DNA from 3 places in the Streptomyces sp. NPDC007095 genome. Region 1 is predicted to be linked to each of the others. Evidence: riboswitches for the same ligand, from Rfam matches in the RefSeq annotation. Region 1 holds a riboswitch; each other region holds the start of a gene.
The links. Region 1 has a riboswitch for cyclic di-AMP ahead of ABZ656_RS00630 (LysM peptidoglycan-binding domain-containing protein). Riboswitches for the same ligand answer to the same signal wherever they lie in the genome.
Positions count from the first base shown of each region.

Region 2: another riboswitch for cyclic di-AMP. It lies ahead of ABZ656_RS14240 (hypothetical protein); the one in region 1 lies ahead of ABZ656_RS00630 (LysM peptidoglycan-binding domain-containing protein).
Region 3: another riboswitch for cyclic di-AMP. It lies ahead of ABZ656_RS14055 (transglycosylase family protein); the one in region 1 lies ahead of ABZ656_RS00630 (LysM peptidoglycan-binding domain-containing protein).

Region 1 is NZ_JBEYFS010000001.1:114,293-120,627, forward strand. Features, by position in the region: partial or broken gene ABZ656_RS00620 (CocE/NonD family hydrolase) at 265-2,620, shown strand; gene ABZ656_RS00625 (hypothetical protein) at 2,628-2,927, shown strand; cyclic di-AMP (ydaO/yuaA leader) riboswitch at 3,197-3,358, shown strand; gene ABZ656_RS00630 (LysM peptidoglycan-binding domain-containing protein) at 3,363-4,073, shown strand; gene ABZ656_RS00635 (HAD family hydrolase) at 4,067-4,996, opposite strand; gene ABZ656_RS00640 (FAD-dependent oxidoreductase) at 5,301-6,335, opposite strand, start outside.
Region 2 is NZ_JBEYFS010000034.1:2,109-8,443, reverse strand. Features, by position in the region: partial or broken gene ABZ656_RS14240 (hypothetical protein) at 1-809, opposite strand, end outside; cyclic di-AMP (ydaO/yuaA leader) riboswitch at 866-1,035, opposite strand; gene ABZ656_RS14235 (diacylglycerol kinase family protein) at 1,151-2,512, opposite strand; gene ABZ656_RS14230 (response regulator transcription factor) at 2,716-3,420, shown strand; gene ABZ656_RS14225 (HAMP domain-containing sensor histidine kinase) at 3,417-4,901, shown strand; gene ABZ656_RS14220 (hypothetical protein) at 4,949-5,356, shown strand; gene ABZ656_RS14215 (hypothetical protein) at 5,356-5,595, shown strand; gene ABZ656_RS14210 (PP2C family protein-serine/threonine phosphatase) at 5,598-6,335, opposite strand, start outside.
Region 3 is NZ_JBEYFS010000033.1:18,638-24,972, reverse strand. Features, by position in the region: gene ABZ656_RS14070 (globin domain-containing protein) at 1-310, opposite strand, end outside; gene ABZ656_RS14065 (cytochrome P450) at 513-1,796, shown strand; gene ABZ656_RS14060 (transglycosylase family protein) at 1,968-2,981, shown strand; cyclic di-AMP (ydaO/yuaA leader) riboswitch at 3,165-3,328, shown strand; gene ABZ656_RS14055 (transglycosylase family protein) at 3,333-4,052, shown strand; gene eno (phosphopyruvate hydratase) at 4,404-5,690, shown strand; gene ABZ656_RS14045 (septum formation initiator family protein) at 5,792-6,268, shown strand.

The sequences.
Region 1 (6,335 bases):
CGATGTCCCCCGAGCGGCAGACAGTCCCACACCCGGGCGGTACGGGATCACGGACGGTATGTTCTTGATCAGTAGATTCAGCCGGATATCAGACGTATTGACTGATCGGACGGATTGAGAGCCGGCCGCCGACCGCCGAAGACGACCGGGGACCGGGGACGACCGCAGGGCACTGAGGACGCAGAGGACGCCGAGGACACCGCAGACACCGAGGACACCGAGGACACCGCAGACACCGCAGACACCGCAGACACCGCGATGAGCATGCACATCCGTACGTCCTTCTCGCACGAGACGACTCACGAGGATCCGTGGATCCCTCTCCCGGACGGCACCCGCTTGCACGCGCGCGCGTGGCGTCCGCTGACCGACGCACCCGTCCCCGCGCTCCTCGAATATCTCCCGGACCGGCTCACCGACCGGACCGCGCCACGCGACTGGCAGCGCCACCCCTGGTACGCAGGCCACGGCTACGCCTCCGTCCGGGTGGTGCCCGCGGTTACGGCAATTCGGAGGGCGTGCCGGCGGACCCGTACGGCGAGGGCGAGCGGGCCGACGGGGTGGAAGTGATCCACTGGCTGGCGGACCAGCCCTGGTGCAGCGGCACGGCAGGCATGTTCGGCGTCTCCCGGGGCGGCTTCACCTCCCTCCGGATCGCGGCCCTCGCGCCCGAACCGCTCAAGGCGATCGTCACGGTCTGCTCGACCGACGATCCCTATGACAACGACGGGCACCGCATGGGAGGTTCCGTCCTCGCCGTCGAGGCGGACGCACGGGCGGCCACGGCGCTCGCCGACGTCGCCCGTCCGCCGGATCCGGCACACGTGGGCCAGGCGATGTGGCGCGACATGTGGGTGAAGCGCCTGGAGACTGTGGAGCCGTTCATCCATACGTGGCTGTCCCACCCGACCCGGGACGCGTACTGGCGCCACGCCGGTGTGCGCGAGGACGGGGGATACGGAGGGATCCGGGCCGCCGTGCTCGCGGTGGGCGGCTGGCACGACCCGTACCGCGACACGGTGCTGCGGCTGGTCGAGAGCCTTCCCTCCGACCGCGTGCGCGGCCTGATCAGCCCTTGGTGCCACCAGTACCCGGACCGGGGCCTGCCGCCAGGCCCGGCGATCGGCTTCCTCCAGGAGACGCCGAGGTGGTTGGGACCACTGGCTCAGGCCGACCGATACGAGCGTCCCAGAGCCCGAGCCCGACGTGATCGGTCATCCCGACCTCTACGTGATCGGCGATCCCGACCTCGGTGCGATCAACAATCCCGGCCCCGACGGGACCGCCGATCGGGGCCCCGGCGCAACCGCCCACCCGGACGCCGAAACGACCGCCCACCCGGACTCCGGCACGACCGCCCATCCGAACCCCGGCACGACCGCCGAACCGGACCCAGACACGACCGCCCGTCCGAACCCCGGCACGACCGCCGAACCGGACCCAGACACGACCGCCCATCCGAACCCCGGCGTGAACAACCGTGACGTGATGGCGCAGCCCCTCCTGCGCTCCTACGTCATGGCCGCACACCCCCCGGCGACGACGTACCCGTCCCTCCCCGGCCGCTGGGTGGGCGACACCGCCTGGCCCTCACCTTCCGTGACCCCGATCGCGTACGCGCTGCGGGCGCACCGGTGCCGGTGCGCTCCCCTCAGCACACGGGCGTGGACGGGGGCCGTTTCCGTCCCGTCGGGAACGACGCGGACCTGCCGCCGAACCAGCGGGAGGAGGACGCGAGATCGGCCTGCTTCGAGTTCGAGGTCCCGGGGGAGACCTGGATCCTGGGGCGCCCGAGGGTCCGCCTCCGTCTGACGTCGCACTCCCCCCGGGGCCAGGTGATCGCCCGGGTGTGCGACTTCGCTGCCGACGGTTCCTCGACGCTGGTGACCTGGGGTGCTCTGAACCTGCCAGCGCGCTACGGCTCCGACCAGGCGGTCTCCTGGAAACCGGGCTCTACGGAGGACGTGGTTTTCGACGTGCCGGCCATCGGCTACGCGTTCCCGCCCGGCCACCGCATCCGGCTCTCCCTCTCCTCCGCCTACTGGCCATGGATCTGGCCCCAGTCTGGCTCGGCGGCGGGGTTCATCCTGGACCCGGCGGCCAGTTCCCTCGAAACTTCCGGTGCGAGCGCGCGAGTCGGACCCGGGGATCACCTTCGAGGAGCCGGAGCAGTCCGAACCCCCTGGGAGTGACGTCCCCGGCCACCCTTGACGAACCCCGCCCCGAACGCCTGGTCGCCCGTGACGTGGCGAGGGGCGAGTGGCGTGTGGAGGTCGACCCTCGCCAGGACGGCACCCGTGTCCACCCGGACGGCCTCGAATGCACGGAGGACGCCCTGGACACGTACACCATCGACGAGTCGGACCCGCTCTCCGCCCGCACCCGCTCGACGAGGTCGATCCGTCTGCACCGCCCGGAGCTGCCCTGGGAGGCCCGGGTCGAGGCACGCTCCGAACTCAGCTGCGGCGCCCGGGAGTTCATCACCTCGAACGAGCTGATCCGCAAGGACGGCAACGAGGTGGTCTTCCATCGGACGTGGGAGAGGAGAATCCCCCGGACGGCGGGCTGGAGTCCCGGCGGCGTCATGGGCAACCCCGAGGAGCACGGCGCGGACCGGTGAGTTCCTGATGGCCCTGGACGAGGGGATGCTCGCGTACTTCCGCGAGATGGCCGACGAGATGGTCACGCGCTTCGGGATCCCCCGGGCCGACTCGGTGGCGAGGGTCAACAGGGCTTACGCGGGGCAGGAGTTCGGCCCCTACCCGGACCTGATGTGCCACGAACTCCCCGAATACCGGGCCTACGGCATCTACTTCAAGCCCAACGCCGGCCGGCTCCCCGACGACGACCCCGACACGCATCTGTCCGCGTGGGAGGTGCGCCCGGCTCCGCCCGCGGCCTCACCGGCCGGGACACTCGAAGCCTGATGTCCGATTTGCCGCCAGTGCCGGTTTATTTCTGCTTGGTCGCGTGAGTTGGGTCACGCCCATACGGGGTGAACTCTTTATCCCCCCTTGACGACTCCCCCTTTGCACAAGGCAAGTTGAGTGTCACGTTCCGGATTAATCGGGCATTTTCTCCCATGTATTTCGCAGGTGAAAGCGATCTACACCGGGAAATCAGGGCTTGTTCCGGACATGTGCTCTCGCATACGTTCACGTCGATCCGGACGGACCGCCCAATCCTGCCGCCGACCGGAATATCCCAGCCACCCACACACGCACGGCAGGAGCGGGGGACCCAGGTAAGCCGCCGATCCGGACACCGGAACGGCTAGGGGTGAAGTCGCACACACGGTGCGGCCGGGCAGCTCCCGCCCGAACCCGACAGCTCACCTCGCAGGCACCGGAGAGGAATTCGCCATGTCCGCACGAGGCAAACGTCACAGCTTCAAGACCCACAGCATCCTCACGCGGGGCATCCTCGCCGCGGGACTGGGCGGAGTCACGCTCGTCCTCCCGATCATGGGCGCGACCTGCGCACAGGCCGCCGCTCCCACCGCCGCCACCACCACCGACGTCCAGCTCATCACGTACAAGGTGGTCGCGGGCGACACCCTGGCCAAGATCGCGCAGAAGTACCCCACGAGCGGTGGCGCGGCGAAGCTGTACGTCGCCAACCGCGCGGTCATAGGCCCCGACCCGTCGACGCTCCGCCCGGGCCTCACCCTGACCGTGGGCACCAAAACGGTCCAAACCCCCACCAAGAAGGCCTCGGCGCCCACCGCCACCAAGGCCTCTGCGAAGACGTACGCGAACAACCTCGACGGATGGATCAAGCACTCGCTGGACATCATGGCCCGCGCCAAGATCCCCGGCACCTACAACGGCATCCACCGCAACGTCATGCGCGAGTCCTCCGGGAACCCCCTGGCCATCAACAACTGGGACTCCAACGCCAAGGCCGGTATCCCCTCCAAGGGCCTCCTCCAGGTCATCGACCCGACGTTCAAGGCGTACCACGTGCCGGGCACATCGATGAACCCCTACGACCCGGTCGCGAACATCACGGCGGCCTGCAACTACGCGGCGGCGAAGTACGGCTCGATCGACAACGTCAACGGGCCCTACTGATAGGACTGGTGGGGCTGGCTGGGCCGGTAGGGCTGGTACGACGGCCGGGGCTGACGGGGCCGAGGAGACTCGGACGGCTGCCGGGGCTCTCGGGACTCCCGGAACCGATCCGTCCGGCACGGGAACAACCGCTCCAGTACCACCGCGATCCCGTCGTCCTCGTTAGACAGCGTCACTTCGTCGGCCACCGCCTTCAGCTCCGGATGGGCGTTGGCCATGGCGACCCCCCGGGCGGCCCAGTCGAACATGGGGATGTCGTTGGGCATGTCACCGAAGGCGATGGTGGCGGCGGGAGTGAGACCGAGGTGGGCGGCGGCGAGCGCCAGACCGGTCGCCTTGGTCACGCCGCATGGCTGGAGTTCGACGGTCCCGGGCCCCGACATGGTGACGGTGGCCAGCGAGCCCACCACACCCCGGGCCGCCGAGGCCAACTCGTCGTCGGACAGCGACGGGTGACGGAGCAACACCTTGCTGATCGGCTCCGTCCACAGGTCGTCGCGGCGGTGCACCCGTACCGCCGGAAGCGTCGGATGCGGCATCACGTACCCCGGCTCGATGAGCGTCAGCCCGTCCACGCCGTCCTGGTCCACCGCGGCGTAGAGCAGCCCGACCTCCGCCTCGATCTTGCCGAGCGCGGTCTCCGCGAGTTCCCTGTCCAGGGTCACCGACCACAGCAGGCGGTCCGCAGCCGCGTCGTACAACTGCGCCCCCTGCCCGCACACCGCCAGCCCCGCGCCGCCGAGTTCGTCGAGCAGCGGTCGAACTCTCGGCGCCGGGCGCCCCGTCACGACCAGGTGCCGGGCGCCCGCCTCGGCCACCCTCGCCAACGCGGCCCGGGACCGGTCGGAAAGGGTGTCGTCGCCGCGGAGCAGCGTTCCGTCCAGGTCAGTGGCGATAAGTGAATATGCAGTCGGAGCGGCCATGATCCGAAGAATACGGATCGAACGACTCATCGGCCCGGCGTGAACCGGACGACGTCCGGTATCCCGTCAGCAACGCCGTTCACCGTACGGGGCGTACCGGGCGTACAGAGTGCACTTCCGCCCCCGCTCACCGAAGCGGGCGGTACGAAAAGACTCCGACCGGAATGTCACTCCAGAGGATGACGCGGCTGCGGTGACTGTGGCTGCCTGAGCCCAACACGAGTTCCGGCGCGGCCGGTTGGACCCGGCCCGGGGGCGTGGCTCACAAGCCACCGCCCCCTCGGCCGTACGGACCCCGGCCACCTCACCCGTGCGCGCCCGCCAAGTGCTTGGCCAGCCGCGGCGAAGCGAACTCCGTACCGCACACGAACCGCATCACCGGCCCGTAGGAAGCCGCCGCCGGCAACCCCGTGAAGTACAGCCCGGGCACCGAGGAGCGGTACCCCGCACCGAGCTTGGGAGTGCCGCGGCTCACCTCGAGCTCCGTACGCAGCTCGTGTCCCAGGAAGTCCATCGCGGCGATGTCGACGCGATAGCCGGTCGCCGCGATGACATGGTCGGCGGAAACCTCCTCGGTCCGGCCCCCCAAGGTCTGCACGGAGAGGACCGGACGCCCGTCGGAGACGTCGGCGCGAACGATCCCGGAGACCTCGCTGACCTCGACCTTGCCCTCGAAGCGGTCGCGCAGCCACCACGCGCCGAGCGGGCCGAGGACTCGGCGGACCAGGTAGTGCCGGGTCTCGGCGGGCAGATAGCGGTAGGGGTGCGGGTAGTAGCTGAGCGCCCACAGGGACCAGGCGCGTCCGAAGGGCGACTCGGGGCGCAGCTTCGGCTGCTTCCAGGGCGGCGCGCCGAAGGCGACCCTGCCTCGTCCCCGGGACACCACCCGTACCCGCGCGCCCGCCTCCGCCGCGAGCGCCGCCGTCTCCAGCGCGGACTGGCCCGCGCCGACGACGATCAGCTCCTTGCCGGAGAACCGGGTGAGGTCGTGGTGCTGGGAGCTGTGCGAGACGGGACCGGTCGGTGTGGGTCCGTCCGCCGCGGCGCCGCCGAGTTCGGGCGGCAGATGGGCGAGTCCGTACAGTCCCGTGGCCACGACGACCGCCCGCGCCGTGAACGACTCCCCCGAGTCCAGCTTGAGTTCGAAGCCCTCGCCGCCCCGGCGGTCGACGGACACGACCCGCACCCGCTCCAGCTCGGGCACCAGCTTCTGCTGGAACCACTCTCCGTACGCGATGAACGTCTCGACCGGAATGATGTCCTCGTCCGTGACGAGCCGGCGGATCCCCGCCGCGTCGCAGTAGTCGGCGATCGTGTGGCCGGGCTGCGGGGCGTCGAG
Region 2 (6,335 bases), on a different contig from region 1:
ATGTTCGTGCCGAACTGCATCCCGGCGCCGAGGGACATGTCCGGGCCGAGCGCGGTCGACTGCTGTCGCTGCCACTCCGCCGCGGCCTGGTTGCGAGCCTGATCCTCCGGGGTGGGCCAGGCACCCTCGGCCGGACGTGACTCGACCGCCGCGGGCCCGGGGTTCCACTGTGCGGCATGTTTGGACACCAGCTCACGGGCCAGCGCCAGCTTTCGCTGGATCTTCTCCTTGGACGTCTTCAACGAGGACTGCCCCGGCCCGGCGGGCACCGCGGGCACCGCGGGCAGCAGGGCCGTGGCGGCCTCCTGCGCAGGTTGTGGCGCGGGCTCCGGCGCGGCCGGCAGCGCGGTGACGGCCCTGGCCGTCAACTCGGCCACGGGTCCGGCGGCCGCCTCGGCGGAGGGGCCTGCGGTCAACTCCAGAACGGGGCGGGCGGTCAACTCCCGCCCGCGGTTGGTGAGCCCGTCCTCCGGCCGCTTCGCCGGGCCCGTGGGCCACGCCTCGGCTCGGCGGTTCGGCATCCGGTCGGCCGGCAGCCTGGCCGGCGCGGACGGACCCAGCTGCGTGCGCGCCGCGTCGAACCAGGTCTTGGTGATGTCGTCGAGGGCGGGGTCGCGGCGCCTGCGCGCGGTTTCCGGCGCCGGGTTGACGCGGCCTCGGCTCCCTGTGGTCATCGCGCGGGTCCCGTTGACGAACCCGACGGCGTTCTCGGCCTGGTCGTAGAGGGAGCTGATCCGCTGCTGCACCTCCTCGCGGCTAGGACCGTCCGCGCCACTGAGGGCGGCCGTCGCGCGTGCGGAGTCGGGCATGCCAGGGAGGCTGCCGCCTCCAGGGCGCGGGGTTCGTTCCGGCGCCATGGGAGCCGTACTCCTTCCGTACTCCGCCTACCGGGTCGGCCGTCGGGTTCGGGCGGAAGATTCCGGAAGGCATGCCCTACGGCCCTGCCCGAGTGGGCAGTCGGGCCGATTCACCCCAAGGTCGGTTGGGTCCTGGTTCCGGTTGCCACAGGGGCATCGGATTCGGCGGAGGTCGCGCGACCCGGCGAGGTTCGCCGGAGGGAGTCGTGCGGCCTGCCGCCAACTTAGCCAATTTGTGTGCCTGGTGTGAAGATTGGAGCGCGAACTGTCCGATATGTAATTGTGACCTTCGTCTACGCGTTCCGGCTGCGACCAGGATGTCGCACGACCGCCGTTCGCCCCATGGTCGCCGCCAGCGTCCGCAACCGGCGCCAGTCCAAGGGAGGTTGGGCCTCGGGTACACCGGGCCGTCCCTTCGGGACGCGGACGCGCAGGGCGCCGGGTTCGACGCGGCAGTGGACCGGGGCGGGCAGGACCAGAGCCTCGCCGTCGATGCCGGCCTCGACTTCCGCGCGGTCGGCGTCGATGACCACCACACGGGTGGTCAGGACCGCGAGTCCGTCCGGCGCGGGGTCCAGTACGAGCGCGGCGGCCTCGGCCGCGCTGTCCACCGTGATGCCGAGGACACCGAGCAGCCCGGAGTCGAGCCGTTCGCGGCGGCCGAGACCGGCCGGATCGTTGGTGCGGTAGGGGTTGTTGCTCACCAGTACGGCCTGCGGGGCGTCGAGCGTCGTGTCGCCGGCGCGGGCGGTCAGTCGCGGCCCGCGCTGGCGGGTGAGCAGGTCGGGCAGGAGGTCCAGGATGGTGCCGATCTTGTCGTCGCGGTACGCGGGACTCTGCACGACCGCCGCGTACGCGCCGAAGGAGGCGTTGTTGACGAACGGATGGCCGCCGGCGAAGCCGAGGTCCACGCGGAGTTCGACGCCGTCGGTGAGGGCGTCCAGGCAGGTCGCCGGGTCGTCGCGGTCGAGGCCGAGGTCCATGGCGAAGTGATTGCGGGTGCCGGCGCAGACCACCAGGAACGGCAGACCGTGTTCGGCGGCGACGGCCGCTACCAGCGCCTGGGTACCGTCACCGCCGGCGACGCCCAGCAGATCCGCGCCGTCCGCGACGGCGGCCCGGGCCAGCGCGGTGACGTCCTGGTGCTTCTCCGGGTCGAGCAGCACGACCTGCGCGCCGAGCCGCTCCGCCTTCTCCCGCAGCCCGAACTTCGCCACCTTGCCGCCTCCGGAGTGCGGGTTCATGAGGAGGAAGGGGCGCCGCGGCGGCGGTGCCCTGCGTTCCTTCGGGCGCGGCGGGCGCGTCCGGTCGCTCCGCAGGGCGTACCGGCCGCTCCAGACGGCCACGGTCCACAGCGCCAGGGACACGGGGACGGCCCAGAGCAGGCCGGCCACGGCGAACAGGGTGAGCACGGCGCCCGGCGCGACGGCCGCCAGCACGGCCGCCACCCAGCGGAGCGGGCCGCGCCGGGTCAGCGCCCACCACAGCGCCGCCGCCGTGACGGCCACGCCGAGGAGCACGGCCAGGAGCAGCAGTACGCCGTCCACGCCTCCGTAAGCGAGCGGCAGCAGGACCGCCAGCGCCGCCGCGACCAGCGCGGCCCTGGCCGCCCACCGTTTCCCGTGACCGACCCGCCCGCTCGCATCCACACCCATCGACACAGTCGTATGCAACCGCCGGGTCAGGCCCCGCGCAACCGGCACGCTCCGCGAGGGCACACGCCGACCGGGGCCGGCCCGGGCGATTCTCACCGATCCCTTGGTCGGCCCCTCGGGGCCGGGACCGTCGCGGCTGATGCACGATGGGCGGCGGCGAGTCCCGGCGGTGCGCCGGGGTGTGGCGGGGAGGGGCAGTGGTGATGAGTGGGCAGCGCGGCCGTGTCCTGGTCGTGGACGACGACGCGGCGATCCGCCGCTCGCTGGAGCGCGGACTGAGGCTCGGCGGATTCACCGTGGACCTGGCCGACGGGGGCCGGCCGGCCCTGGCGGTGGCCCGGCGGACACCGCCGGATGTGATCGTGCTGGACATCTCGATGCCCGACCTCAGCGGCATCGAGGTGTGCAGGACACTGCGGGACGAGGACAACGACGTACCCGTGCTGATGCTCTCCGCACTCGACGAGACCGCCGACCGGATCGCGGGCCTGCAGGCGGGCGGGGACGACTACCTCGTCAAGCCCTTCGCCCTGCAGGAACTGGTCCTGCGCCTGGAGGCACTGCTGCGGCGCAGGCCGCCACGGGACAGCGACAGCGTACGGGTCGGCGGGCTGCTCCTGGATCCCGCGGCCCGGGGGGTGAGCCTCGACGGGCGGCCGGTGGAACTGACCCGACGCGAGTTCGAGCTGCTCCACTTCCTCGCCCGCAACGCAGGCATCGTGCTCAGCCGGGACCAGCTCCTCGATCGCGTATGGGGCTACGACTTCGAGGTGCGCACCGACGCGGTGGACACCTTCGTCAGCTATCTGCGCCGCAAACTGGAGACGTCGGGGCGCTCCCGGATCATCCACACCGTACGAGGCGTGGGCTTCGTCCTGCGCGACGACGACCCGGGGGAGCGGCCGTGAGACTGTCCACGCGGATCGCGCTGGCCGTCGGCGCCACCGTGCCCGTACTGGTTCTGGCCACCGGCTGGCTGCTGCTGCGGCTGGTCGCCGCGGATCTGCACGACCAGCAGGACACGCATCTGCGTGAGCGCGCGGTGGCCGTAGCCAAGGACGCCCGGGGGCTGCTGCGCGCGAGCGCCGCCGACCGCTCGGCGGCGGTGGAGCAGGCCCGCGAACGCCGGCTTTTCACCTCGGCCCTGGACGTGGGCGTACGGCTGACCGGCCCCGAGGGGACCTTCACGGGCGGCCCGCAACCGGCGGCCGACGTGGCGCTGCCCGTGAGGGCTCCCGTCCCGGTCACCCTCCGTGCCGACGGCAGGAGCTGGCGGATCCTGTCGACCCGGGTGACCGGGTCGCGCCCGGGTGTGCGCGGCACCCTTTGGCTGTTCGCGTCCGACACCGCCGCAGACACCCAGGTGCGCCTGGTCCGACGGCGCGCGGTGACCGTCGCCCTGCTCGCCGCACCGCTGTCCGGGCTGCTCGCCTGGGCCGTCGCCACTCGGGCGAGTACACCGCTGCGCCGTCTGCAACGCCGGGCGAGTGGCCTCGACCCCCGTTCCAGTTCCACCCGCCTGGACCACACCCCGACGCGGATCGCCGAGGTCGACGACCTCGCACGCACCCTGCAGACCGTCCTGGCCCGCTACGACGAGCAGGCGGCCAGGACCGCCGAGGCTCTGGCCACGGCCCGCTCCTTCGCCTCGGCGGCCTCGCACGAACTGCGCACCCCGCTGATGAGCATGCAGACCAACCTGGAGATCCTCACCGAGCATCCGGAACTCGCCGGACCCGACCGCGACGAAGTGCTGCACGACCTGAGCCGCGAACACGCACGCCTCCTCGGGGTCCTCGTCATGCTGCGCGACCTCGGCCGCGCAGACCTCGTCGAGGCGGACGCCTTCGGCCCGGTCGACCTCGCCGACCTCGTCGAAGCGAGCACGGAGGAACAGCGGCGACGCCATCCGCACGCACGCGTGGCCGGCCACTGCGTACCGGGACTGCGTGTGCACGGCTGGGAGGCGGGACTGCGGAGCCTGGTGGACAACCTGCTCGTCAACGCCCTGGTCCACGGACACACGGACGGGCAGCCTCCGCAGGTCGAGGTGACCTTGCGCGCGAGCGGCGCCGACGCGCTGCTCGTCGTCGACGACCGGGGCCCGGGTATCCCGCCCGCGCTGCGCACCGAGGTCTTCGAACGTTTCCGCCGCCGACCGGACAGCCCCGGCTCCGGCCTCGGACTGACCCTGGTCGCCCAGCAGATCGCCCTGCACCGGGGCGGGATCCGGGTACTGGACCGGCCCACGGGTCCGGGCACCCGCGTCGAGGTCACCCTGCCGCTGAGCGACGGCACCGCGGACGCGGGGGCCACGCTTCCGCTCCCGCGCAACTGGATGATCACGACCGCCGACCGGCCACAAGAATTCCACAAAGACGGCTCCTAGCTTTCCCGGCGAGAGGGCAGTCGCCCGTGAACGCGGAGGAGTTCGTCATGCCAAGCACCAGGAAGACCGTGATCTCGGTCGTCTCGTTGGTCGCCGCCGGGTCGCTGTTCGGCGCCGTCGGCGCGGCCACGGCCGACGCCGCGACTCCCGCGCCGTCCGGCACCCCCACGGGCGACGGCGCGGCGGCGCTCTGCAAGCGCGCGCCGAAGATCGACCGGCGGATCGACCGGATCCTCACCCGGCTGCGCGCGGACGCTTCCCGGCGCGGCTCCATCGCCCGTCTCGAGCAGCGGGTGACGAACGCCAAGTCCGCGGGCCACACCCAGATCGAGACCTACCTGAACGACCGGCTCACCTTCCGGCGTTCCCTGGTCCCCACCCTGGAGACCCGCCGGAAGGACCTGGCCGACGTCGAGAAGTGGTGCGGCGCCCACGACAACGGTCGTACGAACTGATGCGCGCGCGCCACACCGTGCCGGCGGTACTGGCCGCCCTGCTGTTCCTGGCCGGATGCGGCCACGGCGGGAACGCGCAGAGTGCACAGAGCACGCAGGGCACGGGGACCGCGCAGGGCACGCAGGCCACTCGGCAGCCCGCGCCCACTTCCTCCGCGGACCTCGGTCACCTGCGGAAACTCGTCGACGACGCCGATTCCGCGGCGAGCGCGGCGGAGTCGGACATGGCCAGGGAGTGAGGTCAGCGTTCCGCCGGCGGGGGCGATCCGCCGGCATGGAGCCGGTGGTGGCCGTCGGCGGGGCGGGTGGTGAAGTGCGGTCGATGCGGGTGGTGGGAGGCGGCGCGTTCGATGATCAGGAGGGCGGCGTCGTCGCCGGGGTGGTCGCCGACGTGCGCGAGGAGGTCGTCGTGGATGTGCCGCAGCAGGGCGTCGGGGCTGGCGGTGGGAAAGGAGGCGACCCTCTCGGCGAGCGGGTAGAAGGCGCCCGACGGTGAGCGGGCTTCGATGACGCCGTCGGTGTAGAGCAGGAGGATGTCACCGGATTCGAAGGTGAACGGGTCGGGGCGGTGGCTCGCGGCGGGCAGCTCGCACATGCCCAGAGGGGGGACGGGGTGGCGCGCGTACAGGACCGTGACCTCGCTGTCGCGCAGCAGGAGAGGCGGTGGATGGCCGCAGTTGATCATGCAGGCCTCCGGCCCCTTGTCGGGGATGTCGAGCACGAGCGCGGTGGTGAAGTGCTCGCCCGGGTCGTGCTCGGTGTCGGCCACGTCCTCCAGGTCGCGGCACACGCTGACCTCCAGTGCCGCCGTGAGCTCGGGCAGGGTGGCGTACCGGTGAGCGCCCTCACGGAACGAACCCAGCACCACCGAGGCCTCGCCGATGGAGGCCAGACCCTTGCCGCGTACGTCCCCGATGATCACTCGCGTGGAGGACTGGGCGGCGCGGGCGACCGCGAACAGGTCGCCGCCGATCTGCGT
Region 3 (6,335 bases), on a different contig from region 1:
CGGCGAACGCGGCGATCAGGCTCGCCCCCACGGCGGCGTAGTGCTCCGGCTCGGCCAGATACTTCCGGTGGTCCCGTCCCAGCTCCCGCAGATATCCCGGCAGCGTCGGATCCTCCAGCCGCTCCATCACATAGGTGAGTGCCGCGAACAACCGGTCCCGCTGTCGCTCCATGTCCTCCGGGAAGTCCAGGGGGAAGAGCCCGCGAACGTCCGGGTTGTGCCGGAAGAGATGCGAGTAGAAGTACTTGACCGCGAACTCGGCCCGTCTCTCGACGACCGCGAAGCTGGATCTGAGTATTTCGGGGTCCACGGCGCGCATTAGGGAGGTGGCGAGCCCTGAGAGTCAAACAGCGGCCGATTCATGGATGGTCCGGGATGAAAGGGACGCGGCTTGCATCACCCCCCACCCCGCTCCCCCCTTTCTCCGGCATGCCGCCCCGCTCTTCCCCGCCCTTCCCCGGCTCCTCCCTCCGCCGTGCCGTCCTTCCCCTCCCTCCGGATACCGTCAGGGAGTGACCGATCAGCCGCCGCCGTTCAGCCCCGCTCCCGAACTCTTCACCTGGGAGTTCGCCAGTGATCCCTACCCCGCGTACGCCTGGCTGCGGGAGCACGCCCCCGTGCACCGGACGCGGCTGCCGAGTGGGGTGGAGGCCTGGTTGGTGACGCGGTACGCGGACGCCAAGCAGGCGCTCGCAGACGCGCGGCTCAGCAAGAATCCGGCGCACCACGACGAACCCGCTCACGCGAAAGGGAAGACGGGTATTCCAGGGGAGCGCAAGGCCGAGTTGATGACACATCTGCTGAACATCGACCCGCCGGACCACACCCGGCTGCGGCGGCTGGTCTCGAAGGCGTTCACGCCGCGACGGGTGGCCGAGTTCGCGCCGCGTGTGCAGGAGCTCACCGATCAGCTGATCGACCGGTTCGCGCAGAAGGGTTCCGCCGACCTGATCCACGAGTTCGCGTTCCCGCTTCCCATCTACGCCATTTGCGACCTGCTGGGCGTACCCCGCGAGGACCAGGACGACTTCCGTGACTGGGCGGGGATGATGATCCGGCACGGTGGCGGGCCGCGGGGCGGGGTCGCGCGGTCGGTCAAGAAGATGCGCGGGTATCTGCTCGAACTCATTCACAAGAAGCGGGAAGGCCTTCCGGATACGCCCGCGCCCGGTGAGGACCTCATCTCCGGCCTGATCCGCGCGTCCGACCACGGCGAGCACCTCACGGAGAACGAGGCCGCCGCCATGGCCTTCATCCTGCTCTTCGCCGGGTTCGAGACGACCGTCAATCTCATCGGCAACGGCACGTACGCCCTACTCACCCACCCCGAGCAGCGCGCGCGCCTCCAGAAGTCCCTCGCCGCCCACGAACGCGGACTCCTCGAGACCGGCGTCGAGGAACTCCTGCGTTATGACGGGCCCGTGGAACTGGCCACGTGGCGGTTCGCCACCGCGGCCGTCCGCATCGGCGGTCAGGACATCGCACCCGGCGACCCCGTCCTCGTGGTCCTCGCGGCTGCGGACCGTGACCCCGCGCGGTTCGAACGGCCGGACACACTCGACCTCTCCCGCCGTGACAACCAACACCTCGGCTACGGCCACGGCATCCACTACTGTCTCGGCGCCCCGCTCGCCCGGCTGGAGGGCCAGACCGCGCTCGCCACCCTCCTCACCCGTCTCCCCGACCTTCGACTCGCGGGAGATTCAGCCGATTTGCGCTGGCGCGGTGGTCTCATTATGCGCGGATTGCGCACGCTTCCAGTGGAGTTCACGCCTCCGGTACCGGTCTCGCGATAGCGGGCGACCATACACCCGCGGGCCCGCAAACCTGACACGCTCTCAACTCTGTGATCTTCACGTGATCTGCGCTGCATCGACTTGTGACAAGTGTTCGGGTGCGGATACGTTCACTCGTCAACGCGACTCACACGTCGCGTAGTCACCTGCTGTCACGCGAAAGGCTTCCGCATGCTCTCCGGGAACGGCCGCCATCGTCGCCCCCGTCAGGCCCCGGCCCTCATCGTCGCGGCAGGAGTGACCGGATCCGCCATCGCGATCCCGTTGCTCGGTGCCACCGGCGCGAGCGCGGCCGACGGCACCACGTGGGACCGGGTCGCCGAGTGCGAGAGCGCCGGCCAGTGGAGTGCCGACAGCGGCAACGGGTACTACGGCGGGCTCCAGATCAGCCAGGCGGACTGGGAGAAGTACGGCGGTCTCACCTACGCGTCGAGCGCCGACGAGGCCAGCCGCTCACAGCAGATAGCCATCGCCGAGAAGCTCCTCGACGACCAGGGCCTCACCCCCTGGCCGACCTGTGGACCGCTCTCCGGGCTGAGCAAGAACTCGGGCGACATCCTGGTCGACACGGGCGTGGCGAACGATTCGTCCAACGGATCGAATTCGTCCCGTTCGTCCCGTTCCTCCGCGACTTCGACTCCGTCTGCCTCGTCCGGCTCGACGTCCGGTTCGTCTTTGTCTGATTCGTCGTCGTCCGACTCGTCTTCGTCCGGTTCGTCCTCGAAGGCGACCGGGAACGCGACCGAGAACACGACGAAGGCCGACACCGGCGGCGGCGATCAGGGAGCGGACAACTCCGACACGGAATCGACGAAGGGCGACAACTCGGGCAACTCCGGCCAGGGCGACGACTCTTCCGGCGCGTCCGAGAACGCGACGGCCGGCGCCGGGCGCCACCGTGGCGGCGACGCGGACGAGAACACCACCGACAGCGCCGTGGACGGCCGCACCGACGACCCCTCCGGGCGGCACGCCTCGCGTGGCGCCGGCGCCTCCCGTGATGTCGTCGACGGCTCCTACGTCGTGCGCGCCGGAGACAATCTCTGGACCATCGCGGACGCCCTCGACCTCGAAGGCGGATGGGCCGAGCTGTACGACGCGAACAAGAAGACGGTCGGCGTCGACCCGAACCTCATCCTCCCCGGTCAGAGCCTTGCAGTTGGTGCTGAATCGGGCGAAAAGTAGGGGCAGTTCGCGTCATGGTTCGCTGTGTAATGTCCGGTTTGGCGCGAGTGAGAGATGGATCTCAAAGGCCCTGATCGTCTTTGGAATTCAGCCGATCGACTGCTTACGGTCATGACCGCTCGCCACAGCGGGCCCCGACGGTCGCCAACGCCGAATCCTGCCAACGGCCGTACGGGAACAGTCGACGCGTCAGCGCCGTAGGCAGGAGCGGGGGACCCAAGGTAAGTGCCGCACCCGGTAGTTGACCGGGAGCGGCTCGGGGTGAAGCCGAGCGCTCAGAGCGCACGGCCGGGCACTCACCCGCCCGAACCCGACAGCTCACCTCGCAGGCGTCGGTGAGGGGATCTCTCCATGCTGTTTTCCAGCAAGGGCAAGCACCGCCGTCCGACCGTTTTCAACCGGACCACCCGTGTCGCCACGCTCGCCGGTGTCACCGGTGTCGCCATCGCCGCTCCGCTGATGGCGGCCGGCAACGCCTCCGCCGCCACCGCCTCCGAGTGGGACGCCGTCGCCCAGTGCGAGTCCGGCGGGAACTGGTCCATCAACACCGGCAACGGCTACTACGGCGGTCTGCAGTTCTCGGCCTCCACCTGGGCCGCGTACGGCGGCACCGCGTACGCCGCGACCGCCGACCAGGCCTCCAAGTCGCAGCAGATCACCATCGGCGAGAAGGTCCTCGCCGCGCAGGGCAAGGGCGCCTGGCCGACCTGCGGCACGGGCCTGTCGGGCGCCGCGTACACCGGCGGTGCGAGCACCCCGTCGACTTCGTCTTCCTCGAACAGCTCCTCGTCGAACAGCTCGCCGAGCACCAGCACGGCCACCCGCTCGACGGACACCGCGGCCTCCCGTTCGGCGTCCCGACCGGCCGCCGAGAAGACCGTCTCCACCCCGACCGGCAAGAAGGTCAAGAAGGGTGACGGCGAGTACAAGGTCGTCAAGGGTGACAGCCTCAGCTCGATCGCCGAGAAGAAGAAGGTCAAGGGCGGCTGGCAGCAGCTGTTCAAGCTGAACAAGGACATCGTCGACGACGCCGACTTCATCTACCCGGGTCAGCGGCTTCACCTCGGCTGATGATCGGCAGCTCCACCTCAGCCGAATGACAGGTCCCTCATGAAAGGGGTCTCCACACTGGAGACCCCGATGAGGGTCACCCCCGTCCCCACGGGCCCCCCGCTCCGGTGCGTGTTCCCCCGTATGCACCGGAGCGGGGTTTTTCATGTCCGGCGTTTCGTGCCGAGCGTTTCGTGCCGAGCGTTTCGTACCCGGATTTCGGTACCCGTTTTTGTTCCGTTCTGGAACAATGTGTACGTTCAGTTCTGCCCAAGGGGTGGGCGACCGGCTGGCCGATCCCCCCGAGGCGGTTAGGCTCATGTCGCGAAGCCATCACAGGCTCCGCGTACCCGCGTCACATCCCAGAAGGAGATGCTCGTGCCGTCCATCGACGTCGTCGTAGCCCGGGAAATCCTGGACTCCCGAGGCAACCCCACGGTCGAGGTCGAGGTCGGCCTCGACGACGGCAGCACGGGTCGTGCCGCCGTTCCGTCCGGCGCGTCCACCGGCGCCTTCGAGGCCATCGAGCTGCGTGACGGTGACCCCAACCGTTACGGCGGCAAGGGTGTCGAGAAGGCCGTCCTCGCCGTCATCGAGCAGATCGGCCCGGAGCTCGTCGGCTACGACGCCACCGAGCAGCGCCTGATCGACCAGGCGATGTTCGACCTGGACGCCACCGACAACAAGGGCTCGCTCGGTGCCAACGCCATCCTCGGCGTCTCGCTCGCCGTCGCGCACGCCGCCTCCGAGGCGTCCGACCTCCCCCTCTTCCGCTACCTGGGCGGCCCGAACGCGCACCTGCTGCCCGTTCCGATGATGAACATCCTGAACGGCGGCTCGCACGCCGACTCCAACGTGGACATCCAGGAGTTCATGATCGCCCCGATCGGCGCGGAGTCCTTCTCCGAGGCCCTGCGTTGGGGCGCCGAGGTCTACCACACCCTCAAGAAGGTGCTGAAGACCAAGGGCCTGTCCACCGGCCTGGGTGACGAGGGCGGCTTCGCCCCGAACCTGGAGTCGAACCGCGCCGCGCTCGACCTCATCCTCGAGGCCATCAAGCAGGCCGGTTACATCCCCGGTGAGCAGATCGCGCTCGCGCTCGACGTCGCCGCGTCCGAGTTCTACAAGGACGGCAAGTACGAGTTCGAGGGCAAGTCCCGCTCGGCCGCCGAGATGACCGAGTACTACGAGGAGCTCGTCTCCGCGTACCCGCTGGTCTCCATCGAGGACCCGCTGTACGAGGACGACTGGGCCGGCTGGAACGTCATCACCGAGAAGCTGGGCGACAAGGTCCAGATCGTCGGCGACGACCTCTTCGTCACCAACCCGGAGCGCCTGGCCCGCGGCATCGAGGAGGGCTCCGCGAACGCCCTGCTCGTCAAGGTCAACCAGATCGGCTCGCTGACCGAGACCCTGGACGCCGTCGAGATGGCCCAGCGCAACGGCTTCAAGTGCATGATGTCGCACCGCTCCGGCGAGACCGAGGACGTCACCATCGCCGACCTCGCCGTCGCGGTGAACTGCGGCCAGATCAAGACCGGTGCCCCGGCCCGCTCGGACCGTGTCGCCAAGTACAACCAGCTGCTGCGCATCGAGGAGATCCTCGACGACGCTGCGGTGTACGCGGGCCGCAGCGCCTTCCCGCGCTTCAAGGGCTGACACCCGCCGAGGGTCAAGCCTTAGCCAGTCGTACGTACGTCCCCGTACCCGGTCCCGTACCGTGTCCGGGGACGTACGCGCGTGTGAACGGGAGGCGGGACATGGCCGTGAAGGACCGGGACCGGTTCTCCACCGCGACCAGGCTGAAGCTGCTCGGCGAGCAGACGGCGGCCCGGGTCTACCGCTCGCAGACCAAGCGCCAGGCCCGCCGCTCGCGCCTGACCGGCCGCGCCGCGCTGCTGGCTCTCGTACTCTGTTCTCTGATCGTGGCCCTCGCGTACCCGATAAGGCAGTACGTGTCCCAGCGCGCCGAGATCGCCGATATGGAGCGGCAACAGGAGCAGGCCCGCGCCCGAGTCGAACAACTGCGCGACCTCAAGGCGCGCTGGCAGGACGACGCGTACGCGAAGCAGCAGATCCGGGAACGGCTGCACTATGTGATGCCGGGCGAGACCGGATACATCGTGATCGACCCGGACGCGGCGAAGCAGTCGCGTACGGATCTGAGGGTGGCAGCCCGCCCCTGGTACGCCAACGTGTGGGACGGCGTCGACAAGTCGGACCACTCCGACCGGTGAGCTGATGGCCGGTGACCTGACGACCGGTGACCTGACGACCGGTGAACCGGTGAACCGGTGAATCGAA